2 linked regions of the Corallococcus caeni genome follow. The protein of the gene in region 2 interacts with the protein of the main gene of each other region in a pairwise test. Links are inferred from orthologs where the notes say so. Each region holds a gene or a part of one and is shown on either strand. Other genes may lie near its edges.

Region 1 (6,081 bases), on a different replicon or contig from region 2:
GGCCAGTTCGTCCCCTTCCGCGAGCGCGGCGGCCTGCTCCACCAGGTTCTCCAGCTCGCGCACGTTGCCGGGGAAGCGGTACGTCATCAGGTGCGCCACGGCGGACTCGGACAGGCGCCGGGTCCGGGGGCTGCGGGCGTTGGCGCGATCCAGGAAGTGCTGCGCCAGCGCGGGCACGTCCTCCAGGCGCTCGCGCAGCGGGGGCACGCGCAGCATCACCACGTTGAGGCGGTAGTAGAGGTCCTGGCGGAAGCGCTTCTCCTTCACCTCCAGCTCGATGTCGCGGTTGGTGGCCGCGGCGATGCGGACGTCCACGCGCAGCGAGGTGGACTCGCCCACGCGGCGCACCTCGCCGTCCTGGAGCGTGCGCAGGAGCTTGGACTGGAAGGTGGGGCTGGTCTCCGTCACCTCGTCGATGAAGAGCGTGCCGTTGTCCGCTTCCTCGAAGAGGCCCCGGCGCGCCTTCACCGCGCCGGTGAAGGCGCCCTTGGCGTGGCCGAAGAGCTCGCTCTCCAGCAGCGTTTCGCTGATGGCCGCGCAGTTGACGGGCACGAAGGGCTGCTTGTTGCGGCGGCTGTGCGCGTGGAGGGCGCGGGCCACCAACTCCTTGCCCGTGCCGCTCTCGCCCTGGATGAGGACGGTGGCGTCGCTCTGCGCGACGCGCACCAGGCGCGTGGTGAGCTCGCGCATCGCGGGGCTGCGGCCCACCAGCGCGGACAGGCCGTGGCGCTCCGCGAACTCCGCGGCGAAGTTGTCCACCGCCGCCTGGAGCTTGGCGCGCTCCAGGGCGCGCTCCACGCGGTAGCGCAGCTCGCCTTCCTTGAAGGGCTTGGTGACGTAGTCGTACGCCCCCAGGCGCATGGCCTCCACCGCGCTCTCGATGGAGCCGAAGGCCGTCATCATGATGACCTGGAGGCGCGGGGCGACCTCCAGCGCGCGCCGCAGGAGCGTGAGCCCGTCCATGGGCTCCATCTTCAGGTCCGTGAGGAGCAGGTCCACGCGCTCCTTCGCGAGCACGTCGAGGGCCTCCTCGCCGGTGGCGGATTCGGAGACGGTGTAGCCCGCCTGCTTCAGGAGCAGCGCGGTGGTGGCGCGCATGTTGCGCTGGTCGTCCACCACGAGGATGCGGCCTCGGGGAACCGGGGTGGTGGCGTCGGTCATGAGAGGGACTGGGGCTGCGTGAGCGGCAGCCAGAAGGTGAAGGTGGTTCCGCGTCCGGGGGCGCTCTCCACGGCGATTTCACCGCGGTGCTCCTCCAGGATGCGCTTCACCACCGCCAGCCCCAGGCCAGTGCCCTGGGCCTTGGTGGTGAAGAAGGGTTCGAAGACGCGGTGGAGCAGCTCCGCCGGGATGCCCGGCCCCTGGTCCATCACGTCGATGCGCAGCTGCTCGCGGCCGCCGTGGGTGTCCCGGCGCGCGTGCACCCAGACCTCGCCCCCCTGGGGCATGGCCTGGATGGCGTTGACGGCCACGTTGAACAGGGCCTGGCGGATCTGCCGCCGGTCCATGGGCACCGTGGCGAGGCCGGGCTCCACCTCCACGTGGACGTTCACCGGGCGCTCCGTGGAGGCCTGGGCCCGCGCGGCCTCCAGGGCGTCCTGGAGCACGCGCAGCAGGTCCTCCGGCTGGAGCACCGGGTTGCGCGGGCGGGTGAAGTCCAGCAGGTCGGCCACCATCCGGTTCAGGCGGTCGCTCTCCTCCGCGACGATGTCCAGCAACATCGCGGTGTCGCCGGTGGGATTCATGATGCGCCGGAGCGTGGCCACCGCGTTGAAGATGACGCCCAGGGGGTTGCGCACCTCGTGGGCGACGATGGCGGACAGCTCGCCCAGCGCGGCGAAGCGTTCACGCTTCACCATCTCCGCGCGGGTGGCGGCCAGCTCCGCGTAGCTGGCCCACAGGGATTCATAGAGGCGCGCGTTGGCGATGGACAGCGCCAGTTGGCCGCACGTCGCCTCCGCCAGCTCGATGAGCTCCGGGCCGAAGGGGCGCGGGCCGCGCACGTCGTCCACCAGCACCACGCCGATGAGCTCCTCGCGCGAGGTGAGCGGCAGGCCCAGCAGGGCCTTCTCTCCCAGCCGGTCGATGAGCACGGCGCTGACGGAGACGCTCGCCGACGTCAGGTCCTCCACCGCGATGGGCTTGCGCTCCAGGGCCACGCGCGCGGCCAGGTCGTCGCTGTCCAGCGGCACCACCACCGTGCGGAACAGGTCGCGGTGGGCCGCCGACGCCGCCGCGCCCCGCAGCACCTTGGCCTGTTCGTCGTAGAGCAGGATGAAGCAGTTGGACACGTCCAGCAGGTGCACCAGGAAGTCGGACGCGACGTCCAGGATGCTCGCCGTCTCCAGCACGCCCGACGTGGTGCGCGCCAGGTCCAGCAGGAGGCGCGACTCCGTGAGCTGGCGCGCGGACTCCGCCCGCAGGCGGCGCTGCTCCAACAGCGTCACCAGCAGCTCCGCGAGCGTGGCCAGCAGCCGCGCGTCTCGCTCGTCGAAGGGGCGCTCCTTCGCGCGCAGCGCCTGCACCACGCCCACGCACTCACCGCCGCGGGTGAGCCGCGCCGCCGTCCCGCTGCCGAAGCGGCCCTGGGACAGCGTCTCCAGCGCGCGGCCCTGCGCCTCCGACGACAGCACCCCTCCGTCCTCCCGCAGCGACGAGGCCAGGAGCACGCCGGTGGCCCGGGCCGCGTCCCCCGCCGTCACGCTCCCCTCCTCCAGCCCCACGTGGGCGGCGAGCCGGGGCGCCTGTCCCGGTTCGGAGGTGACGTGCAGCGCCACCCCGCGCGCCTGGAGCAGCTCCGCCACGCGCGCGAGGAACGTCTCCGGCGACGGGGGCACGGGCTGCGCCACGAAGCGCGCCATCTCCGCCACCGCCTCCACCTCCCAGCGGCTGCGCGCGCCATCCGCATGGAGGTGCGCGTCCGCGAGCGCCGCGCCCACCACCTTCGCGAACAGCGTCAGCACCGAGCCGTGCCGGGGCGCCACCCACGGGCCCGCGACCCACAGCACCTCCGACTGGGGTCCGCCCACCGGCAGATACGCGTGCGTGGGCTGCGCCTGGTCCGCGCCGCCGAACACCGGCCGCCCGTCCGACAGGGCCTCCAGCGCCAGGTGCGAATCCGCCGGCAGGGACACGCCGTCGCGCACCACCAGCCGCGTGCCGTCCCAGCGCAGGATGCGCGCCCGGAAGCCCGCGGCCTCCAGGCCCGCCAGCGCCACGCGCCGCACGCCCTCCTCCGAGCGCGCGGACACCAGCCCCGCGGACGTGTCCACCAGCCGCTCCGCCACCATCAGCTCCATGGGCCGGTCCGACATCACCATGCAGCTGAGCAACAGGGCGAAGCGCTCCCCCTCCAGCCGCAGGGGGTTGGCCTGCACGTACACCTCGCCCGGCGCGCCGTGGACGCTGAGCACCTTGTAGAGCTGCGGGCGTCCGTCCAGCGGCGCGCCCGTGGCCAGCCGGTGGAAGCGGTCCCCCATCCGGCTGCGCTCCTCCGGCTGCACGAAGTCCAGGAAGGAGCGGCCCTCCACCTGCTCCAGGGGCAGCCCCAAGAGCCGCGCGTACGCGGCGTTGGCCACCTGGACGCGCCCCTCCGCCTCCACCACCAGCATGGGCTGGGTGAAGGGCTCCACCAGGGCGCGCAGCTCCCGCTCGCTGTAGACCTTGGGACTCATCCGCGACGCAGCACCCGTTTGTCCCCCACCCTCAGCGTGACCTTCTCCCGGTCGAAGTACTCCGACAGGGGGATGGTGAACTTGCGGCTCTGGCCCACCAGCTCCTTGAAGGCCTGCGTGGTGATCTCCTTCTGGTCCTTCAGGTACGTCACCAGCCGGCCGCGCAGGTCCTCCAGCGCACCCGCGTCGAAGCACAGCTCCTCGCTCACCCGCACGCCCACGCCCGACGCCACCAGCACCTTCAACAGCTCCTGCAGCTTCGCGGGCGGAAGCGCCAGCTTCTGCGCCAGCTCCGTGACCGTGGGCGGCGCGAGCCCCGCCGCGGACAGCTCCGCGGACAGGCGCGTGCGCGCGGCCTCGTCGCCCAGCGTCAGCGTACGACCCCGGCCCCGCAGGCGCACCAGGTCCTTCTCCGCCTCCACGCCGCCCGCGTCCACCAGCGCCTGAACCACGCGCTGGAACAGGCGGCCGTCCAGTTGGGCGGAGAGCCGCTGACGGAGCTCCTCGCGCGACAGGCCGTCCCGCATGGGCTCGCGCTCGTGGAACGCGGCGAGCAGCGCGAGCGAGCGCTGACGCAGGCCCTCGAACACGTCCTGCGCCACGTAGAGCCGCCGGTCGCGGTCCACCAGCAGCACCTGCCCCTTCGCGCCCAGCAGCTCCAGCGTGCGCGCCAGCACCTTGGGCGAAAGCCCCGAGCGGCCGAACAGCTCCGTCTGCGTGAGCCCCGCGTAGCCCGCCTGCCGCAGGAGCCACGCCACCTGTCCGGCCGCGTCCGCCTCCAGGAGCGGCCGCACCACCGAGGCCGCCCCCTTGCGCCGGCGCGGCGGCGTGATGGAGAGCACGCGCCCCCCGGCCACCGTGGCGCCCCGGCCCGGCAGCGCGCGCGAGCCACGCAGGATGAAGCGCTGGCCGACGAGCGCCCCCACCGGCGACTCCAGCCGCAGCTGCGCGAGCCCCGTCTCCCCGGGCGCGAGCGAGTCCAGGTCCAGGAGCGCCACCGTGGCCTCCACCTGCGCGGTGCCCAGGTGCAAGAGCAGCTTGCGGCGCTTGGGCAGCGGCGCCTCCGCGGCGGGCAGCAGCGTCAGCTCCACGTCCAGCATGGACGTCTCCGGCAATTCGCCCGCGCGCGTGAGCACCATGCCCCGGTGCACGTCCTCTGGCTGCACGTCCGCCACGTTCACCGCCGCGCGATGCCCCGCCTCCACGCGCGCCACCGGCTGGCCGTGCACCTGCACGCCCCGGACGCGAAAGGGGCCCGGCCGCGCGCCGGAGGCCCGCGGCAGCAGCGCCACCGCGTCGTCCACCGCCAGCGCGCCGGACAACAGCGTGCCCGTCACCACCGTGCCGAAGCCCTTGATGGTGAAGGCCCGGTCCACGGGGAGGAACGCGGGGCCCTCGGAGGGGCGCCGTGGCAGCGCGCCGCCCGCGCGGCCGAGCGCGGCCTTCAGCTCCGGCAGCCCCGCGCCCGTGCGCGACGACACCGGCACCACGGGCGCGGCCTCCAGGAAGGTGCCGGCGGTGAGCGCGGCGAGGTCCGCCTCCACCAGCGCGCGCCAGTCTTCACCCAGCGCGTCCAGCAGGTCCGCCTTGGTGAGCGCGACGACGCCCGCCTTCACGCCGAGCAGGCGGCAGATGTCCAGGTGCTCGCGCGTCTGGGGCATGACGCCCTCGTCGGCTGCCACCACCAGCACCGCCAGGTCCACGCCGCCCGCGCCCGCGGCCATGGCCTTCACGAAGCGCTCGTGGCCGGGCACGTCCACCACGCCCGCCACCTGTCCGTCCGGCAGGCGCAGGTGGGCGAAGCCCAGCTCCAGGGTGATGCCCCGCCGCTTCTCCTCCGGGAGCCGGTCGGTGTCGGTGCCCGTCAGCGCCTTCACGAGGGACGTCTTGCCGTGGTCGATGTGCCCCGCCGTCCCGATGATCATCGCCGCGTCAGCGCCTTGTCCTGGAGCCCCCGGAGCCCGGAAACTAGGCCCCGGCCTTGTCCGGGTCGTCGTCGAAGTGCGCGTCGCCCATCACCGGCTCGTAGTCCCACGGGAAGACGAAGAGCGAGTCCGTGGACAGCCCCACGTGGTCCGGCGTGAAGCCCTCCGGCCGCGCAATCAGGCACGCGGTGCGGATCTCCTTCGCGCCCACCTTCTTCGCGAGCGCCGTGGCCAGCTCCAGCGTGTCCCCGCTGGACGCGATGTCGTCCACGATGAGCACGCGGCGGCCCTTGATCTCCGTGGGCATCTCCTCGCTCACCTGCGGCTGGCCGCGCTCCTGGGTGCGCTCGCCCTTGTCGCGGCTGCGGCGGCTGATGCGCACGGGGAAGAACTCGCAGCCGAGCGCGCCCGCGAGCGCCCCGCCCACGAACACGCCGCCGTGGGCCACGCCCACCACCGCCTGCGGCTCCCACGCCTGACGG
Region 2 (7,471 bases):
GAACTGCTGCCCCGGGGTGAACCGGTACGAATTCGCCTTCGCCGCCTGGTCCGGGTGCTTCGCCAGGTACGCCTCCATGGCCGCGTACGCCAGCTTGAGCCCGCCCAGGTCCGCGACGTTCTCCCCCAGGGTGAGCTTGCCGTTCACCTTCACGTCGTCCACGGCCGTGTACTGGTCGTACTGGTTCTTCACGCACGACACGCGCTCGCGGAAGGCCTTGTCCGACGCCGGGGTCCACCACGTGCGCAGGTTGCCGTCCGCGTCGAACTGGCGGCCCTCGTCGTCGAAGCCGTGGGTGATTTCGTGGCCCACCACCATGCCCATGGCGCCGAAGTTCACCGCCGCGGACGCGTCCCGCCCGAAGAACGGCGGCTGGAGGATGCCCGCCGGGAAGACGATCTCGTTGGTGGCCGCGTTGTAGTAGGCGTTCACCGTGGGCGGCGACATGAACCACTCCTGCCGGTCCACCGGCTGGCCCACCTTGCGCAACTGGCGCGCCTGCTCGAACGCGTCCGCCGCCAGCAGGTTGTCCAGGAACGAGTCGCGCTTCACGGTCAGCCCGTCGTAGCTGCGCCACTGGTCCGGGTAGCCGATCTTGTTGGTGATCTTCTTCACCTTCACCAGCGCCTGGGCCTTCGTCTGCGCGTCCATCCAGGAGAGCGTGTCCAGGTTGCGCTCGAAGGACTGCTCAATCTGCTGGACCATGTCCAGCGTGGTGGCCTTGCCGTCCGCGCCGAAGGTGCGCGCGATGAAGGGCTTGGCCAGCGCGTGCGGCAGCGCGTCGTCGGTGGCCTCCACGCACTTCTTCCAGCGCGCCAGGTCCGCCTTCGCGCCGGTGAGCACCGTGGACTCGAAGCGGAAGAACTCGTCGCGCAGTGCCTTGGGCAGCGCGTTCTGCGAGTGCTTCACCAGGTGGTAGGAGAGGTACGGCCCCATGTCGGAGGGCCGCTGCTGACGCACCAGCCCGGACACCTCCGAGAAGAACTTCGGCTGCGTCACGTTGAGCGCTTCACCGGCGGGCAGCCCCACCTCCGCGAAGTACGTGTCCCACTGGAAGGCGGGGGCCAGCTGCTTCAGGCCCTGGCGCTCCAGGCGGTGGTAGACCTTCTCCGGCTCGCGCGTCTCGTCCTTGGGCAGCCGCGCGTTGGCCAGGCGCGTCTCGATGGCGACGATGCCCGTGGCCTTGCGGCTGGCGACGAAGGGCGCGTCCCCCAAGAGCTCGAACACCTTCTGCACGTGCGCCTGGTAGGCGGCGCGCGCCTCGCGCATCTTCACGTCCGGCTTGAGGTAGTAGTCGCGGTCCGGCAGGCCCAGGCCGCCCGCGTCCACCACGGCGATGACCTGCGTGGCGTCCTTCTGGTCCTGATCCGACGTCACCCGGAACAGCGCGTTCACGTTGCGCGCGTGCAGCCACGCCACCGCCTGCGCCACCGCCTGCGGGCTCTTCAGGCCGTTGAGCTTCGCCAGGTAGGTGCGCAGCGTGGGCAGCGACTGCTCCAGCTTCGCCTCGTCCATGCAGGCGCCGTAGTAGTCCCCCAGCTTCTTCTCCTCCGGGGTGCCCTCGCCCTGCCCCTCCGCGGCCTTGGTGAGGATGTCGCGCAGCACGGTCTGGTTGCGCTCGGCCACCGTCTCGAAGCCGCGGCTCCAGCGCGCGCGCTCGGCGGGGATCTCCGTGGTCTTCAGCCAGCCGCCACAGGCGTAGGCGTAGAAGTCGTCACAGGGGTTCGCGGAAGGGTCCATCACCGCAGCGTCCAGGCCCGGGGGCATGGGGCGCTCGGCCATGGGCACGTTGGAGGCCTCCGGCGCGGGGGCGGGCGTGGACGGTGCGGCGGTGGCCACGGGGGCCGGGGTGGAGGCCTGGGACGGCTCGGGGGTGGGCTCCGCCGTCTTGCAGGCGGCGCCAAGGACACAGGTGGCGGCGAACAGGGCCAGTCGCTTCACAGCGTTCTCCAGCACGGACAGGGGTGGGATGCGATTCGGCGCGCATCAACGCCGGATGCGACAGGGCATTCCAGCGTCAACTCACCGGCGTGTGACAGGGGCGCCGCGCGCTGTCCACCATTGAAGCAATGGCGTCCTCCCGAAACAGCGACGCCCCGGGGAGCGCCCCTCCGTGTGAAGAAGGGACACGCCCGGGGCGCGCGTGAAGGCTTACAGCGGAGGCGGTGCGTCAGTCTTCCTTGCCGAGCATCCCGTCCTTGAGGCCGTCGTCCACGGGGTCCTTGCCCAGCCACACGGAGAAGAGCGCGTCCGCGAAGTCCTTGCCCTCCACGTCAATGGACTTGCCGTCGCTCGTGTGCACGTTGGTGCCCTTGCCGGGGACGTAGGTGAGGATGAGTTCCTGGCCCTCCTTCACCTCCGCGGGGATGGCGTTCTTGAAGGCGTTCAACCGGTCCTGGAGCTTGGGCAGGTTCGCGCCGGCGTTCTTCTTGAAGCCGTTCTCGATGGCCTCGGTGATCTGCTCCTTCTTGAGGTCGCGCTTCATGAACATGCGCACGCGCTTGATCTCATCCGCGTTGAGCAGCGCGGTGGCGTCCTGCGTGGGGGTCTCCACGTAGAGGCCCACCGTGTAGACCTTGAAGATGGCCTTCTTGCGCAGGCCGACGCCGTTGAGCTTCAGCTCCTTGCCGTTGACGGTGGCGGTGTCGGGGTACTTCACGCCGGCGATGTCCTTGGCCATGACAGGCGCGGCGAGGGTCAGCGACAGCAGCACGGCGGTCAGCGTCTTCTTCATGGAAAAACCCTCCGGGTGGTTTCTGCGCGATGTTGGACGCAAGCCTAGCCGTGCGTCTTCACGAAATGATCCATGAAGGACGTCAGCGTCTTGACGTCCTGCGGCGAAACCGCGTTGTACATCGACACGCGGATGCCGCCCGCCGTGCGGTGGCCCTTGAGCCCCACCATGTGGGCCTTCTTCGCCTCCGCGACAAAGGCCGCATCCAGCTCCTCTGTGGGGAGGTGGAAGACGACGTTCATCACTGAACGGGACTCGCGCTCCACCGGGGCCCGGTAGAAGCCCGCGTTGCGGTCGATGGCGCCGTACAGCGTGTCCGCCTTCTCGCGGTTGCGCTGCTCCAGCGCGGGGAGGCCGCCCAGCCCCTTGGCCCACTGGAGCACGTTGCGCACCAGGTAGATGGCCAGCGTGGGGGGCGTGTTGTAGAGCGAGTTGTTCTCCGCGTGCGTCGCGTAGCGGAAGTACTTGGGGATGTCCTTGCGCCCCTTCGCGATGAAGTCCTTCGCGGCGATGATGAGCGTGACGCCGGAGGGGCCCAGGTTCTTCTGCGCGCCCGCGTAGATGAGCGCGAAGCGGCTCACGTCCGTGGGCTTCCAGAGGAAGTCCGAGCTCATGTCCGCCACCAGCGGCACGCGGCCCACGTCCGGGAAGGTGTGCCATTGCGAGCCGAAGATGGTGTTGTTGCTCGTCAGGTGCACATAGGCGGCCTGGGGGTCGAGCTGGAGCTCTCCCTGCTTGGGCACGCGCAGGTAGCGCTTGTCCGGCAGCACGGTGGTGGCCGCGACGCGCGGCGAGCCGAAGTACTTCGCCTCGTCGAAGGCCTTCTCGCTCCAGACCCCGGTCATCAGGTAGTCGGCGGAGGCGCCCTGGGTGAGGAAGTTCATGGGCACCTGCGCGAACTGCTGGGACGCGCCGCCGGTGAGGAACAGCACCTGGTGCGTGGCGGGGATGCCCAGCAGCTCCGTCAGGAGCGCGACGGCCTCGTCGTGGACGCCCTCGTAGTCCTTGCCCCGGTGGCTGTGCTCCATGACGGACATGCCCGTGCCATGGAAGTCGAGCAGCTCATCCCGGGCCTGCTCGAGGGCCGGCAGGGGCAGACCGGCGGGGCCGGCGTTGAAGTTGATGACGCGCATGACGGGGACCTCACGGTGGGAAACGACGTCCCCCCATTCTTCCCCCCGACCGGCCCCTGGAGGCCAGCGCGAAGCGTCATGACCGCCTGCCTCCTGACGGAAGTCACTCCGCCGGGCGCAGCACCAGCCCGTCCCTCGCGAAGCGCACCACCTGCGCGTGGACGTCCGGGGCCGCCATGCCGGTGGCCTGGGCGACGGCCTCTTCGGACAGGCCCTCCACCGCCATCTTGAGCACCAGCAGCGCGGGCGGCGTGGCCTCCATGTAGAAGGTCACCAGCCGCTCCGGGTGGCGCCAGAGCAGCGCCAGCTCCTCCCCTTCCAGGGGAGCGCCGTCCGCGCCCCGGGCCCGCACGAACGCGCAGAGCTGGTAGGGCTGCTCCAGCACCGCGAGCGTGGGGTTGGGCGTCAGCCGCTCCACCGGCTCCGGGATGACCTCCTCGGAGGCGAACACCGCGAAGTCCGCCCACTCGAAGCGCGCCAGCGGGGGCAGGAACGGGGGCAGGCCCTTCGCGGCGGCGGCGTCCGCGACGAAGGGCGCGAAGCCCTCGCCCAGGCGGTTGAGCTCGTAGTGCCGCGCGGGGCGCGTGCGGGTGTAGCCCTCCACCAGCGCGTCCCACGCCTCCGGCGTCACCGCCTTGCGCGTCAGCGGGAAGAGCTTCTCCAGCGTGGAGCGCACGTGGCCGCGCACGAACTGGCCATAGAGGGCCATGCGCTCCGGATCCACGTCCCAGCCGGGGTGCGACGCGGACAGCTTGAGCAGGCCCTCCGCGCCCGGCGGGCCCGCGAGGTACGCATCCATGCTGTCGAAGAAGTGGCGCAGCGACTGTTTCATCGCGCACCCTCCGCGAGCACGCCGCGCGCCAGGTCCGCCTCGTCCAGCACGGCGTCCAGGGACGGGATGGCCTGGTCCCATTCAATCAGCGTGGACACGGGGCCGGTGCGCTCCAGGGTGTAGCGGTACAGCGCCCACACGTCGTCGCAGACGCGGTCGCCGTGCGTGTCGATGAGGACGGTCTCCCCCACGTCGTGGCCGGCCAGGTGCACCTGCACCACGCGCTCCAGGGGCAGCGCGTCCACGAAGGCGCGCGGGTCGTAGCCGTGGTTCCTCGCGTTGACCCAGACGTTGTTCACGTCCAGCAGCAGGCCGCAGTCCGCGGCCTCCACCACCTGGCGCAGGAAGTCCGCCTCCCCCAGCGTGCCGCCCGGCATGGCGGCGTAGTAGCTGGGGTTCTCCAGGAGGAAGGGGCGCTCCACGCGAGACATCACCTCGCGCACGCGCGGCACCACGTGCTCCACCGCGGCCTCCGTGAACGGCAGCGGCAACAGGTCATGCAGGTGCACGCCGCCCAGGCGCGAGTAGCACAGGTGGTCTGAGAAGAACGGCGCGTCCAGGCGCTTCACCAGCGCGGCCAGGCGGGTGACGTAGTCGTCATCCAGCGCGTCCGGCCCGCCGATGTTGAGCCCCACCCCGTGCGGCAGCAGCGTCCAGCGCTCGCGGCACGCGTCCAGGGCGCGCTGGGAGCGGCCGCCCAGCGTGAGGAAGTTCTCCGGGATGATCTCCACCCAGTCCAGCGCGCGCGGCGTGCGCGGCAAGGCTTCGTAGAAGTCTCGGCGCAGCCCGATGCCCGCCCCCAGCGGCTTCAACCCATGGCGGTCTGCATAGCGGGGGGACGGCATGCGGCGCTCCTTCGGGGAACGGAACTGCGGAGGCGAGGGTGGAAACAACACGGGCGGCAGGAAGAACCCTTCCCGCCGCCCGCGAGCCTGGGAGGAGACCTGACACGCAGGCCCTCTCCCGGGGAACGACTACTTCTTGCCGCTGCAGGAGCCGGAGCCGCAGGAGCCGGCGCCACAGCTGCCCTCGGCGCCCTTCTCCGGGGTCGCGGCGGGGGCGGCGGCGGGCTTGTTGCTGCAGCTGCCCTCGGCGCCCTTCGCGTCGGTCGCCTTCGCGTTGCTGCAGTTGGCCTCGGCGGCCTTCTCCGACGACGCGGAGTGCATGGTGCCCTCGGAGGCCTTGTTGGACGCACAGCCGGTGGCCAGCGCGCTGAGGGACAGGGTGCCGACGACCGCCGCAAGAGCCTTGACGTTCATGTGTTGCTTCCTTTCGTACCGCGTGGGGGTGTGACTACGGGGAACAGAGGACTACGGCTTGAACTGCGTGGAGCCCCAGGCGTCGACGGTGACGTCGGCCCGCTCGCCCACCTTCAGCACCAGCGCCTCGGTGCGCTTGATGCCGTAGGCCTCCAGGGGAATCTGGAACTTCGCGCGCACGCGCAACAGCTCGCCGGCGGCGCGGTTCTTCGTCTCGGCCGTCTCCTGGAGGTACGTGGCCGTCACCTCCACGGGCTCCTCGCGCGTGACGCCGTGAATCGTGAAGGTGCCCTTCGTCTTCAGCACCACGGGCTTCGCGTTGGCGAGCGGCGCGGGCAGGGCCACGTCCTTGAACTCGAAGACGATGTCCGGGAACTTCGCCGCGTCCAGCCAGCGGTCGTTCTGCAGGTGGCCGTCGCGCGTCTCGTTGCCCGTCTTGATGGAGCTGACCGGCACCTGGAACCGGCCGCTGGCCTTCTGCCCCTTCACCTCCACGCGGCCCGTCACCTTGTTGGACAGGCCGTTGATGACCTCCAGCGGCGCGTCCAGCACGAACATCACCGTGTCGCGGCTGTTCGGATCATTGAAGACGAAGCGCTTGTCGGAAGGCGCCGGCTCGGCGGCGGACGCGGACAGCGACAGGACGGCGGCGAGCATCAGGACGCTGCGGAACATGGCGGACCTCATCTACGGAAGCCGCGAACCTCGCGGATGCATGCGATACGCGACATCCGGAAGCCGGTTACAGCCCCTTCACTTTTCCGGGTGTTCACCCCGCGTCATCCGGAGTCCGCCCACCGTCCATGGCCTCACGCAACCCACTGTCCGGCGCAGCATGGAGCTTGACGCCACCCGGGTCAATTCGGACGCCCAGCGTTTCCAAGAGGGGCCCCAGCTCCGAGAACGCGGGCACCGGCAGGTGACGGGCGAGCAGCGCATCGAAGAGGGGCTGACCGGCGACCGTGTCCACGGCGGCACCGAAGCTCTCCAGCGACGACGTGGGCCCGCGCGTGGCGAGCAGCTCCAGCACGTCCTCCAGGCGGGCGCGGCCGTGCGTCACGCGCCGCAGCTCCACGTCCAGGTGGAGCGCGAAGAAGGCCCCGGACCAGTAGAGGCCCTGGAAGTTGTGCTCCTGCGCCACGACCTCCTTCATGGTGCGTGAGCCCGCGGCGGCCTGGCCGCGCGCGAAGCCCTTCGTCAGCTCCTGCCAGGCCTGCCGGGCCGTCTGGCGTCCGGAGCGGGCGCGGGCGAGCTCCGTGTAGTAGGTGGCCAGGCCCTCGGTGAGCCACGCCACCCGGGGCAGCAGCGTCGGGTGCGTGAGGTGCAGCATCTCGTGGATGGCGACCCAGTCCCTGGCGAAGGACGCGGCGGTGGCGTCCTGGCCCACGAGGATGGAGATGCTGGGCGGCGAGCTCCACTGGACCATGCCGAAGACCCCGGGCGTGTCCTCGCCGGGCACGGGCACGATGCGCACGGTGACGCGCGGGTACGGGAAGCGCTTGCGCACGGTGAC

What was found. Proteins that work in one complex are often made in the same cells at the same time.
Region 1: the proteins of serC (region 2) and selB interact in binary tests that used the Escherichia coli proteins (3 or more experiments, as listed by UniProt). The link is inferred for Corallococcus caeni from one-to-one orthologs.

The regions. Positions count from the first base shown.
Region 1 is NZ_BTTW01000005.1:47,070-53,150, forward strand. Bases 3,136-6,081 are described here. They hold selB (selenocysteine-specific translation elongation factor), read right to left. Parts: upstream 5,600-6,081; coding sequence 3,671-5,599; downstream 3,136-3,670. Other genes in these bases: AABA78_RS21585 (ATP-binding protein), read right to left, coding at 3,136-3,674; AABA78_RS21595 (phosphoribosyltransferase family protein), read right to left, coding at 5,643-6,081. Outside these bases: AABA78_RS21580 (sigma-54-dependent transcriptional regulator), read right to left, coding at 1-1,161; more of AABA78_RS21585, read right to left, coding at 1,158-3,135. UniProt on the Escherichia coli protein: Translation factor necessary for the incorporation of selenocysteine into proteins. It probably replaces EF-Tu for the insertion of selenocysteine directed by the UGA codon. SelB binds GTP and GDP.
Region 2 is NZ_BTTW01000004.1:671,152-678,622, reverse strand. Bases 1,824-4,650 are described here. They hold serC (3-phosphoserine/phosphohydroxythreonine transaminase), read right to left. Parts: upstream 3,868-4,650; coding sequence 2,779-3,867; downstream 1,824-2,778. Other genes in these bases: AABA78_RS20975 (HvfC/BufC N-terminal domain-containing protein), read right to left, coding at 3,971-4,650; AABA78_RS20985 (chalcone isomerase family protein), read right to left, coding at 2,171-2,734; AABA78_RS20990 (M13 family metallopeptidase), read right to left, coding at 1,824-1,941. Outside these bases: more of AABA78_RS20990, read right to left, coding at 1-1,823; more of AABA78_RS20975, read right to left, coding at 4,651-4,699; bufB (MNIO family bufferin maturase), read right to left, coding at 4,696-5,544; AABA78_RS20965 (hypothetical protein), read right to left, coding at 5,674-5,958; AABA78_RS20960 (YceI family protein), read right to left, coding at 6,010-6,633; AABA78_RS20955 (M61 metallopeptidase family protein), read right to left, coding at 6,728-7,471. UniProt on the Escherichia coli protein: Catalyzes the reversible conversion of 3-phosphohydroxypyruvate to phosphoserine and of 3-hydroxy-2-oxo-4-phosphonooxybutanoate to phosphohydroxythreonine. Is involved in both pyridoxine and serine biosynthesis.